DNA from 4 places in the Streptomyces sp. NPDC012769 genome. Region 4 is predicted to be linked to each of the others. Evidence: riboswitches for the same ligand, from Rfam matches in the RefSeq annotation. Region 4 holds a riboswitch; each other region holds the start of a gene.
The links. A riboswitch is a leader RNA that binds a small molecule or an ion and turns the genes downstream of it on or off. The one in region 4 is predicted to bind cyclic di-AMP.
Positions count from the first base shown of each region.

Region 1 (2,873 bases), on a different contig from region 4:
CGCCGGGAGCTGCTCGACGGTGCGGGCCGAGGCGATCGGGGCGACGACGGTCGGGCGGGAGGCCAGCCAGGCCAGGGCGACGCTGGCGACCTCGGCGTCATGGGCCTCGGCGACCGCGTCGAGGGCGGCGAGGACCTTCGGACCGCGCTCGCTCTCCAGGTGCTTGGCCGCACTGCCGGCGCGGACGCTGCTGACGGTGCCGCCCGGCCGGTACTTGCCGGTGAGGAAGCCGGAGGCCAGTCCGAAGTACGGCACGGCGGCGAGCCCGGCCTGCTCGGCGGTCTCCATCAGCGCGCCCTCGTAGGTGTCACGCGAGACCAGGTTGTACTGCGGCTGGAGGGCCACATAGCGGGTGAGGCCCTCGGCCGCGGCGAAGTCGAGGGAGGCGCGCAGCCGCTCGGGGGAGATGTTGGAGGCGGCGACGGCGCGGACCTTGCCGTCCTTCACCAACTGGTCGAGGGCGGTGACGATCTCCTCGACGGGCACGGACTCGTCGTCGAAGTGCGTGTAGTAGAGGTCGATGTAGTCGGTGCCGAGGCGGCGCAGCGACTCCTCGGCGGCGGCCTTGATGGTCGTGGCGCTCAGGCCCTTGTACTGCGGGTGGGCGCCGACCTTGGTGGCGACGAGGACGTCGGAGCGGTTGCCGCGGGAGGCCGTCCAGCGGCCGATGACGGTCTCCGACTCGCCGCCCTCGTTCCCCTCGGCCCAGGCGGAGTAGACGTCGGCGGTGTCGACGAAGTTGCCGCCGGCGGCGGCATAGGCGTCGAGGACGGCGAAGGACTGCGCCTCGTCGGCGCTCCAGCCGAAGACGTTGCCTCCGAGGGCGAGCGGGAAGACGTGCAGGTCTGAAGTGCCCAGCTGGCGAAGAGAGGTCATGAGTCGGTCAACCCCCCGCGCCGCCGGGCGTATTCCGTTTCCGGCCGGACTCAGACGGTCAGGCCCTTGGAGCGGAGCCAGGCCGCCGGGTCGATGCCGTCGCCGGACGGGGTGTGGACCTCCAGGTGGAGGTGGGGGCCGGTGACGTTGCCGGTGGCGCCGACGCGGCCGATGGTCTCTCCGGTGCCGACCGACTGGCCCGCGCTCACCGTCATCGACGACAGGTGCGCGTACCAGATCTCCGTGCCGTCCGCGAGCTCCAGGACGATCCGGTAGCCGTACGAGCCGGACCAGCCCGCCGACTTCACGGTGCCGCCGTGGACGGCCTTGACCGGGGTGCCGGTGGGGGCGGCGAAGTCCAGGCCGGTGTGGTAGCCGGAGGACCACATCGAGCCGGACTCGCCGTAGGTCGAGGTGAGCGTGTACGAGGAGGTGGGCATCGCGTAGGAGGCCGCGAGCCTGGCCAGGCGCTCGGCCTCGGCCTTCGCCGCCGCCTCCTCCTCCGCCTTCTTCTTCGCCTCGGCGGCCGCCTGCTCCGCCGCCTCCGCCTTGGCCTCGGCCTCGGCCGCCGCCTTCTCGGCCGCGGCCTTCTCCGCGGCCGCCTTCTCGGCGGCGTCCGCGGCGGCCTGCTGCTGCTCGGCCTGCTGGAGGATGCGGGCGCGCAGCGCCTCGCCGGCGTCGGTCCGCGTGCCGGTCGCGGAGGCCCCGGCGCCGGAGGCGTCGTCGGCGGTGGTGAAGGTGAGCGCGGTGAGCGGCTGGGTGTTGTTCCCGGCCGCGACCGTGTCGGAGCCCTCCGAGCCCTCGGAGCCCTTGTCGTCCGCGCCGATCAGTGCGCCGACGCCGGGCAAGTCGGAGGCGTCGGGCAGGTCGACGTCCGGCAGCGCTATGGAGACCGGCGGCCTCTCCTGCGCGGTGGCCAGCCCGCCGGCGCCGACCGCGGCGATGACGCCGACACCCAGCACGGTGGAGGAGCGGGCGAAGTTGGACCGCTGCTTGACGACGCGGTGGCGTCCGCCGGAACGGCCCCGGTCCCGCAGGGAGTCCTCGGTGGGGTTCCACTCCTCCCCGTCCGCGCCCGCGGCGCCCGTCGCCCCGGAGGCGTCGAAGTAGTCGAAGGGGGATTGCGGAGCAGGGGTGTTGGAGGCCACGGAGGCGCTCTCCTTTCCTTCCTTCTCGCCTACCGGGTTAGCTGACGGGTTCGGAGCAGGAAGGTCTCCTACGGGCGGTGCCGCATGGGTGCGGTGGGGCCCGATTCACCCCAAGTGGTGGTTCCCCGGTTCCCTTACGGGATTCGGCGCGTGCGCACGGTGCCGTCTCTTGCGACGGCTGGGACGACCGCGCTGCGTTATCGAACGTTAATAGACGTGACCTCCCGATTCCAAGCCGTTCCCCTTGATCATTAGCTGAATTGGTAGGGAAACGCCCGAGTTGATCCCCCTTCAGAAGGGTGTCAGGACCAAACGCTCAAACTGACGTTACGTCAATTGTTATCGGAGTGACACCCTGCCACTACGCCCCGTCACACCCGGGGTCCGCCGCCCGGCGGCACCACCGGCATGGTCCGCCGCCGCTCCGGCTGCCCCGCCGCCGGACGGCTCACCGCGAGCAGCGCCATGTCGTCCGTGGTGCCCCCGCCCGAGTGCCGCCGCACGTCCGCCACCAACGCGTCCAGCAACTCCTCGGGCCCCGGGAAGATCCGCCCCGAGAGCCGCTCCCGCGGGTCGTAGAAGACCCCCTCCGCGTCCCGCGCCTCCGACAGACCGTCCGTGTAGAACAGCAGCGTCGCACCCGGCGGGTACGGCGACTCCTCGGCCCGGTCCGGCCACACCGCCAGGTCCCCCATCCCCAGCGGCAGCGCGGCCTCGCTCGGCCGCAGCACCTCCACACCGCCGTCCGCCCGCAGCAGCAGCGGCTCCGGATGGCCACGGTTGACCACCCGCACCACCCGATCGCCGCCCGGGATCTCCGCGAGCACCGCGGTGGTGAACCCCTCGAAC
Region 1 is NZ_JBIBCP010000005.1:20,618-23,490, forward strand. It holds gene ACFY7C_RS25190 (aldo/keto reductase) at 1-876, opposite strand, end outside; gene ACFY7C_RS25195 (M23 family metallopeptidase) at 927-2,024, opposite strand; cyclic di-AMP (ydaO/yuaA leader) riboswitch at 2,036-2,183, opposite strand; gene ACFY7C_RS25200 (PP2C family protein-serine/threonine phosphatase) at 2,396-2,873, opposite strand, start outside.
Region 1: linked by a shared signal. The riboswitch ahead of ACFY7C_RS25195 (M23 family metallopeptidase) and the one ahead of ACFY7C_RS34105 (transglycosylase family protein) in region 4 are both predicted to bind cyclic di-AMP.

Region 2 (2,873 bases), on a different contig from region 4:
ACCTCGGTGTACGACACGATCAGCACGGTCTCCTGCGAGGTGGAGACCATCTGCCTCGGCCAGGCCGTGGGGCCCGCCGCGGTGCTGCTCGCCGCCGGCACGCCGGGTCGGCGGCTCACCCTGCCGGGTGCCCGGATCGTGCTTCAGCAGCCCAGCCTCGACGAGCCGTTGCAGGGGCAGCCCAGCGATCTCGACATCCACGCGCGGGAATTGCTGCGGCAGCGCGCCCTGGTCGCCGGACTGCTCGCGGAGCACACCGGCAAGGACCGCGAACGCGTCGACGCCGACATCGACCGGACCACCGTGCTCGACGCGGCGGGCGCGCTCGCCTACGGCCTGGTGGACCACGTGGTCGAGGGCCGCCGCGGGCCCGTCGGCGCCGGGAAGGAGTGAGCCCGCCGTGCTCCCGGAGCTGCCGCCGCTGCCCGCACTGACCCGCGCCGAGGGCGAGTTCGTCGACGCGTACCTCGAAGTCCTCGACCTTCTGGGCCGAATCAATCCATCCAGGACCTCGCATACCTATGGGGCACTGCGCGCGGCCCAGGCCCTGGTCGGGCGCGCGGCGGCGCTGCGCGACGCGCTGACGCTCATGCATCTGCGGGGCGAGAGCGAGGTGCACGCCGACACCTTGGCGCGTGCGCTGCGGACGTTGGACGGAGAGCGCCGATCGGGGCGCGTCACCGTCCCGGGAGACCAGGCGAGTTGACAGTGCCGCGTGTCGTGTCGAGGTCCACTCGGGGCACCCGGACCGCAGAAACCCTCCCTCGTTCGGCGTAGTCGATGTATCGACATGGAACTCAGGTGAGTTGCGCAACGGGTGTACGCATCTGGCGCAATAGGGCGTTCCACCCCTGGTGACGGGCTCGCCGGGCAAACATCGAAGATCACGAAACCTGACTGTCCACCCGAATGGATCAGTCGTGAGGAGCCTCACAAATCGCCGTTTCAGCTCGGATTTGGGCCAGGCTGTGGGTCAAGATCCCTGTCGACGACAAGCCCCCGCCACCCGAGGCGGGGCGGTCCGGGCGGACGCCGAGTCCTGCCGCCGTCCCGGACGTCTGGTCGACAGGAGTGGATCGGCAGGAGTGGAGGACCCGAGCAACACGGGACGACTCGCACGGTGCGGGGCGTTCCTCGGGGTGAAGCCGCAGCCGCGGCCGGGCATCTTCGCCTGCCCGAACCCGACAGGTCATCCTTCACAGGCGGCTGACGAAGGGTTGCGCATGACTGCGCAGATTCATGTCCCGTCCCTGCTGTCCCGGGCCGGAGCCGTCTCGGCTCTCACCCTCGCCGCCGTCGGCGGCACGCTGCTCGCCCCAGGAGCGGCGCCAGAGGCCCAGGCCGCGACCTCACACGCCAACACGGCCCTGAGCATCGCCGCCTCGAAGAAGGGATCGCCCTACAAGTACGGAGCCTCGGGCCCCAGCAGGTTCGACTGCTCGGGCCTCACCCTCTACTCGTACAAGAAGGCGGGCAAGACGCTGCCCCGCACCGCGCAGCAGCAGTACAACAAGACCCGGCACATCTCCGCGTCCAGCCGGCAGAAGGGCGACCTCGTCTTCTTCCATTCCGGTGGAAGGGTGTACCACGTCGGCATCTACGCGGGAAACAACAAGATCTGGCACTCACCCAAGAAGGGGTCGTGGGTGAAGCTCGACCGGATCTGGTCGTCGAAGGTCCTCTACGGCCGGGTCGGCTGACCTGTCCTCAGCCGGGAACCGCCGCCGGCCAGGGCAGGTCGATCCACACGGTCTTCCCGCCCTCGGCCGTCGGCGTCACCGACAGCCGGCCGCCCGCCTCTGCGGTCAGGGAGCGGATGATGACCATGCCGCGGCCGTTGTCCTGCTGGACCGCCGCCGGAAGGCGACGGGGCCAGCGCGGATGGCTGTCGGTGACGCCGATGCGCAGCAGCTCGTCCCGCTCCAGGCGGACGTCGACCGTGAAGGTGGGCGACTGCCCGAAGGTGTGCTGCACGGCGTTGGTCGCCAGCTCCGAGACGATCAGCCGGACCGCGTCCGCGGTGTCGGTCCCGCTCTCGAGTCCCCACGAGGAGAGGACCTCGGCGACGTGTCGCCGCGCGGCCGAGACCGAAGCGGGATCGCTCGGCAGCGTGACGGTTGCTTCCAGGTGGTCTGCCATGGCGACGCTGTCCCTTTCCCGCCGGGCCGGGCCCGGATTGCGCTTCGCGTCAGAGTGCCACCGATCGTGCCGCCCTGGACGGCGATCCACCGGCATATACGGATATCTGTCGCCCGAAGCAGTGAATGGTCCGACGGGCGAGCGGATCGCGCCCCGGAGCGCGATCCGGCTCGCGGCGCGGCTCGCGACCCGGCTCGCGAGGACAAAGGGGAAGGAGCGGTCGACAGGGACGGGCCGGGAGCCCGACTCGCCACGCCTGCACGGGCCTTGAGCGGGCACACGCACCGTATGACCGTTCCCAAGACGCCCGTCCTCGTCCTCGACTGCAGCGATCCCGAGCCCCTCGCCCGCTTCTACGCCACCCTGCTCGGCGCCACCGTCGCACCGGCCGACGGCGACCCCGATCTGCTCCTGCTCCACACCCCCGACGGCCCCGCTCTGGGCATCCGCCGCGACCCGGGCCAGGCACCGCCGAGCTGGCCGCGCCCGGAGGACTCCCAGCAGGCCCATCTGCGGATCCTCGTGGCCCCCGACGCGCTCGACGAGGCCGAACGGGAGGCGATCTCCCTCGGCGCCCGCCCGGTGGCCGCCGAACAGAACGGCACCCGGCTGGACCGGCGCACCGACCTGCGCCGCTACACCGACCCCGCCGGGCACGCCTTCGTCCTGGCTCCCGCGCACGGAGCCCCGGACCGCGTTTCACCCTGACGGGGCGGGGCAGCCGCGTACACACC
Region 2 is NZ_JBIBCP010000003.1:145,099-147,971, reverse strand. It holds gene ACFY7C_RS16030 (ATP-dependent Clp protease proteolytic subunit) at 1-393, shown strand, start outside; gene ACFY7C_RS16025 (hypothetical protein) at 401-706, shown strand; cyclic di-AMP (ydaO/yuaA leader) riboswitch at 1,021-1,220, shown strand; gene ACFY7C_RS16020 (C40 family peptidase) at 1,224-1,700, shown strand; gene ACFY7C_RS16015 (ATP-binding protein) at 1,708-2,139, opposite strand; gene ACFY7C_RS16010 (VOC family protein) at 2,428-2,847, shown strand.
Region 2: linked by a shared signal. The riboswitch ahead of ACFY7C_RS16020 (C40 family peptidase) and the one ahead of ACFY7C_RS34105 (transglycosylase family protein) in region 4 are both predicted to bind cyclic di-AMP.

Region 3 (2,873 bases), on a different contig from region 4:
TTGGCCCACTGGATGTCGTCCTTGCGGACCTCCAGGGTGCCGCGCGGCGGAAGCGGCGGCCAGGGCTGCTCCGGGTCGGCCGGCACGGGCAGGCCGAGGACCTGGGCGGCGCGCATCGCGACCCGGGTGTGGCCCTCGGGCGACAGGTGGAGCCGGTCCTCGTCCCAGGCGCGGCGGTCCTGCACCGACCGGAGCGACCACAGGTCGAGGACGGGGCAGCCGTAGCGGTCGGCGATGGCGCGGACGTGACCGTTGTACGTGGCGATCTTGCCGCGCAGGTGCTTGAGGAGGATCACGTCGCGGGTGTCGAAGCCGGTCGTCACCATGACGGTGCCGACGGCGGACGTCAGGTCGGCGACGGCGCGCTCGAAGCGTTCGGCGACGTCGTCGGGGTCGGTGCCGGGGCGGATGATGTCGTTGCCCCCGGCGCAGAAGGTCACGAGGTCGGGGGCGAGTTCCTTCGCCCGCGGGACCTGCTCCACGACGATCTGGTCCAGAAGGCGCCCCCGTACGGCCAGGTTGGCGTAGCGGAAGGCGTCGTGCTCCGGCAGCTGGTCGGCGAGCAGGACCGCGAACCGGTCCGCCCAGCCGACGAAGGTCCCGTCGGGCCCGGGGTCTCCGACGCCCTCGGTGAAGCTGTCACCGATCGCCGCGTACGACCCGAATGCGTTCTTGTCTCTTGATGTCGAATCGTCTGCCACGGGAGCACATCTTTCCTCTCCCGATGTGACCTACGCGACCGTAAGAGGGGTTGACGCCGGGTGACATACGCCACCGATAAAGATTGTCCCAAGCCGGAATACGCCGGGGGCCCGGCACGCGATGTGCCGGGCCCGGGGCGGACGTGGTGTCGGACGGGGCGTCAGATGCCCACGCCGTGCTGGCGAAGGTAGGCCAGCGGGTCGACGTCGGAGCCGTAGCTCGGTCCCGTGCGGATCTCGAAGTGCAGGTGCGGGCCGGTGGAGTTGCCGGTCGAGCCGGAGAGGCCGATCTGCTGGCCGCCGCTCACGGACTGGCCGGCGGAGACGGACAGCGAGGAGAGGTGGGCGTACTGCGAGTAGGTGCCGTCGGCGTGCCGGATGACGACCTCGTTGCCGTAGGCGCCGCTCCAGCCGGCGGAGTGGACGGTGCCCGGGCCCACGGCGCGGATGGTGGTGCCGGAGGAGGCGATGAAGTCGACGCCGGTGTGGTAGCCGGAGGACCACATGGAGCCGGAGGCGCGGTACGGGGTGGAGATGCCGCCGGCGACCGGGGCGACCCAGCCGGAGGAGGTCGCGGAGGACGAGGACGAGGACGACGAGGAAGCCGTGGACGCCGAGGCGGCGGAGCCCGTGTCCGAGGAGCGCTCGGCGGCACGCGAGGCGCGCTGCTGGTCGCCGGAGGACTTCGCGGCGGCCTTGGGCTTGGGCGCGGCCTTGGCGGGGGCCTTCGGCTTGGCGGCCGGGGCCTTGGCGGTGGACTTGGCGCCGAGCGTGAGCTCCATGCCGGGAAGGATCAGCGAGGGGTTGTCGCCGACCACCTGACGGTTGTCGCGGTAGAGCTTCTGCCAGCCGCCGGCGAGGTCGTGCTCGTCGGCGATCTTGGACAGGTAGTCGCCGCGGACGACGGTGTACGTCTTCGGGGCGGCCTTCTTGCCGGCGGTCGCCGCGGCCGGGGCCTTGGCGGGGGTCGCGGCGGCGACGGCCTGCTGCGGGGTGGTGGTCGGGGCGGCCTTCTCGGCGGCGTGCGCGCCGGTGGCGCCGATGAGCGGGAGGGCGACGACGGCGCCTCCGGTACCGGCGGCCACGAACCCGCGGGTGATCGGGTTGACCTTGGGACGGCGGTGCTTACCCTTCGCGGGCATGGCGAATTCCTCTCCGTCGCCTGCGAGGTGAGCTGTCGGGTTCGGACTGGAGATGTCCGGCCGCGCGGTCGCGCGGCTTCACCCCGAGCCATCCTTCTTCGAGGGATCGGCGTACTACCTGGGTCCCCCGCTCCTGCCTCGTACGGGTCGGTGCGGATTCCGGGCGGCGGCAGGATTAGGCGGTCCGTCCGGATTGAGCGCGACGCTAGACGAGGGGGGTCGACGGGAACAAGCCACTGTTTTCGCCAGGCTCGCGATTCCGGGATATCCGTCCGGAATTCCGGTCACCCTCCGTGGATGACGGCCCCTCGATTTCCCTTTCCAGAAGGGAATTTGGAAAAGACGATCAGCAACGGTCCGTCACCTCTATGACGCTGCTCACGCCGGGATCCCCATCTCCCCTGCAATCAGGGCGCGTTATATCTAAACCCTCAATTCGGACAGAACACCCATTCCTGCCCGAGGGGGTGCGCAGGGGGTCTCCCACCTGGATGATTGCCCCGGGAACCGATCTCGAGACCAGGAGCAACCGTGACGCAAGCGACGACCGAGCCCGAGCTCACCGGCGTACGCAACTTCCGCGATCTGGGCGGGCTGCCGACCGTGGACGGCCGGACCGTGCGCCCGGGACGACTCTTCCGCAGCGGCCACCTGGCGCACGCCACCGCCGAGGACGCGGCCTTCCTCGCCGGCCTGGGTCTGCACACGGTCTTCGACTTCCGCAACGAGGCCGACCGGCGCGTGGAGGGGCCGGACGTGGAGCTGCCGGGCGTGCGGAACGTGAACATACCGCTGAGCGACCCGGCCGACGGCAAGGAGTTCTGGGCGCTCGTCCGCTCGGGCGACCTGGCCCAGCTGCGCGAGCTGCTCGGCGACGGCAAGGCCGCTGCCCGTATGTCCGATTCCTACCGGAAGATGATGGTCCAGCGGACCTCCGAGCACAGCCGCATCCTCCACGCGATGGCCGAGGACAGCGTGCCGGCGCTGATGCACTGCGCCGCGGGCAAGGACCGGGCCGGCCTGTCGATCG
Region 3 is NZ_JBIBCP010000001.1:1,103,441-1,106,313, forward strand. It holds gene ACFY7C_RS04920 (SGNH/GDSL hydrolase family protein) at 1-701, opposite strand, end outside; gene ACFY7C_RS04925 (peptidoglycan DD-metalloendopeptidase family protein) at 863-1,843, opposite strand; cyclic di-AMP (ydaO/yuaA leader) riboswitch at 1,848-2,006, opposite strand; gene ACFY7C_RS04930 (tyrosine-protein phosphatase) at 2,375-2,873, shown strand, end outside.
Region 3: linked by a shared signal. The riboswitch ahead of ACFY7C_RS04925 (peptidoglycan DD-metalloendopeptidase family protein) and the one ahead of ACFY7C_RS34105 (transglycosylase family protein) in region 4 are both predicted to bind cyclic di-AMP.

Region 4 (2,873 bases):
CGCGCTGCATCGGCTTGTGACTTCCGTTCGAATGCCGCTACGTTCACCCGCAGTCTCAGCAGTCACGCGAAAGGCACTCCGTATGCGCTCCGGGAACGGACGTCACCGCAGACCCCGCCAGGCCCCCGCCCTTGTCGTCGCCGCGGGTGTGACCGGATCGGCCATGGCTCTGCCATTGCTGGCCGCCGGTTCCGCCTCCGCCGCCGACGCGGCGACCTGGGACCGGGTCGCCGAATGCGAGTCGGGCGGGGCCTGGAGCGCCAACTTCGGCAACGGGCTCTACGGCGGGCTGCAGTTCACCCAGGAGAGCTGGGAGCGGCACGGCGGCCTGGCCTACGCGTCGAGCGCCGACCTCGCGAGCCGTGCGCAGCAGATCGCGATCGCCGAGAAGGCGCTCGCCGCCGGCGACACCCAGTGGGCCACCTGCGCCCCGATCGCCGGCCTGACGAACGACGGCAAGGCGCCGGGCGTCGTCCCCGGCCCGGGCGTCGTGCCCAAGAAGCCCACGGGGCCCGTCCCGGAGTCCAACCGCACCGACGGTCTGCCCGGCGGCACCGCCGGCACCGGGACCGAGACCGGCGCCGGGGCCGTCGACCCCTCGGCGACGGCCACCACCCCCACCGCCCCGACCTCCCCCGCCGCGCCCTCGACGGGTCCCTCGACCGGATCCCCGACCGCGCCCGCGACCCCCGGCTCCTCCCCGGCCCCCGGCACCTCCGTGACGCCCGGTACGCCCGTAACGCCGGACACCTCCGTTACGCCCGGTACGCCCGGCACGCCGGACGCGACCGCCCCCGGCACCGGCAAGCACCGGGGTGACGCCGCGCCAGAAGAACCGGGCATGACGGACACCGGCGCCGAATCCGGGCGTCACGCCGCCCCGGCTGACGGTGCGAAGGACGGCGCGACCCGTGACGAGTCGGACAAGGCGGATGAATACACCGTCAAGCCGGGTGACAGTCTGTCGGGCATTGCGCGAGAGAACGGCCTCCTTGGCGGCTGGAGCGCCCTCTACGACGCCAACAAGGCGACGGTCGGGTCCGACCCGGATCTCATCCTCCCTGGTCAGAGCCTGGAGTTGCTGCCCGAATCGCCCCCGATCGGGGGGTAGTTCAGGGGCTAATGTCCGTTCTGTGCGAGTGAGACATGGGTCTCTCTTGTCGAACGGGCGTGTCACGTCCGCAAACTTTGCTCGCGTCGCCCCTCACCTGCACAAACACCGTCTGACGGAGTGCAAGTAGGGGCGATTTTTCCGGGTTGATGGGTTTTGAACTTCCCCCGGGTGTGTGTCTACGGTCGTGACCGCTCGCCACCGCGGGCCCCTCCGACCGGAACGCCGAATCCTGCCGCCGGTCGACGGGAACAGTCGTCGCGCAAGCGCCGAAGGCAGGAGCGGGGGACCCAAGGTAAGTGCCGGCCCCGGCCGCCCGAAAAGGGCTGCCGACAGCCGGCTTGGGGTGAAGCCGCGTGCTGGTCACGCGGCCGGGCAGCTCACAGCCCGAACCCGACAGCTCACCTCGCAGGCGTCGGTGAGGGAGAATTCCATGCTGCTTTCCGGCAAGGGCAAACACCGTCGTTCCTCCAAGGCCACCCGCGCCATCGCGCTCGCCGGTGCCGCCGGTGTCGCCGTCGCGGCCCCGCTGATGGGTGCCACCTCCGCCTCGGCCGCCACCGCCTCCGAGTGGGACGCCGTCGCCCAGTGCGAGTCCGGCGGCAACTGGTCCATCAACACCGGCAACGGCTACTACGGCGGCCTGCAGTTCTCGGCCTCCACCTGGGCCGCGTACGGCGGCACCGCCTACGCCTCAACCGCCGACCAGGCCTCCAAGTCCCAGCAGATCGCCATCGCCGAGAAGGTCCTCGCGGGCCAGGGCAAGGGCGCGTGGCCGAGCTGCGGCGTGGGCCTCTCCGGCGCCGCCTACAACGGCGGCTCCGCCGAGCAGGCGCAGCCGGAGCGGAAGGCCGAGCAGCCGACCACCCGCAGCGAGCAGCGCACCGCTCCGAAGACCGCGCCCAAGGGCACGGCCAAGAAGAGCGAGTCGAAGCAGACCGTCACCACCCCGACCGGCAAGAAGGTCAAGAAGGGTGACGGCGAGTACAAGGTCGTCGCCGGTGACACGCTGAGCAAGATCGCCCAGGCGCACGGCGTCAAGGGCGGCTGGGAGAAGCTCTTCGAGCTCAACAAGGACATCGTCCAGGACGCCGACCTGATCTACCCGGGCCAGCAGCTTCACCTGAAGTGAGCCCGGCACGCCTCCCCTCCCCGCGGTGACCACCCCGGCCCGGAGCGCCCTTCCCCCGTGCGCTCCGGGCCGGGGTTTCCCCGTTCCGCCTCCTACTGGTGAGTAGGTAAGGGTCTTTCGTCCCTTGATGCATGCCCTTGGGTCCTTTTTCGTCCCAGGGGGCGGGCGCCCGGCCGGTCGGAGGCCCCCGGGCGGTTAGGCTCTTGTCGCAAGGCGAACGAGACCTTGCCGCATGCGTCACACCCAGCGTCACATCCCAGAAGGAGATGCTCGTGCCGTCCATCGACGTCGTCGTAGCCCGGGAAATCCTGGACTCCCGAGGCAACCCCACGGTCGAGGTCGAGGTCGGCCTCGACGACGGCAGCACCGGCCGTGCTGCCGTTCCGTCCGGTGCCTCCACCGGTGCGTTCGAGGCCCTCGAGCTCCGCGACGGTGACCCCAACCGTTACCAGGGCAAGGGCGTGGAGAAGGCCGTTCTCGCCGTCATCGAGCAGATCGGCCCCGAGCTGGTCGGTTACGACGCCACCGAGCAGCGCCTGATCGACCAGGCGATGTTCGACCTGGACGCCACCCCGGACAAGTCCTCGCTCGGCGCCAACGCCATCCTCGGCGTCTCCCTCGCCGTCGCGC
Region 4 is NZ_JBIBCP010000008.1:160,417-163,289, forward strand. It holds gene ACFY7C_RS34100 (transglycosylase family protein) at 164-1,111, shown strand; cyclic di-AMP (ydaO/yuaA leader) riboswitch at 1,369-1,541, shown strand; gene ACFY7C_RS34105 (transglycosylase family protein) at 1,545-2,243, shown strand; gene eno (phosphopyruvate hydratase) at 2,516-2,873, shown strand, end outside.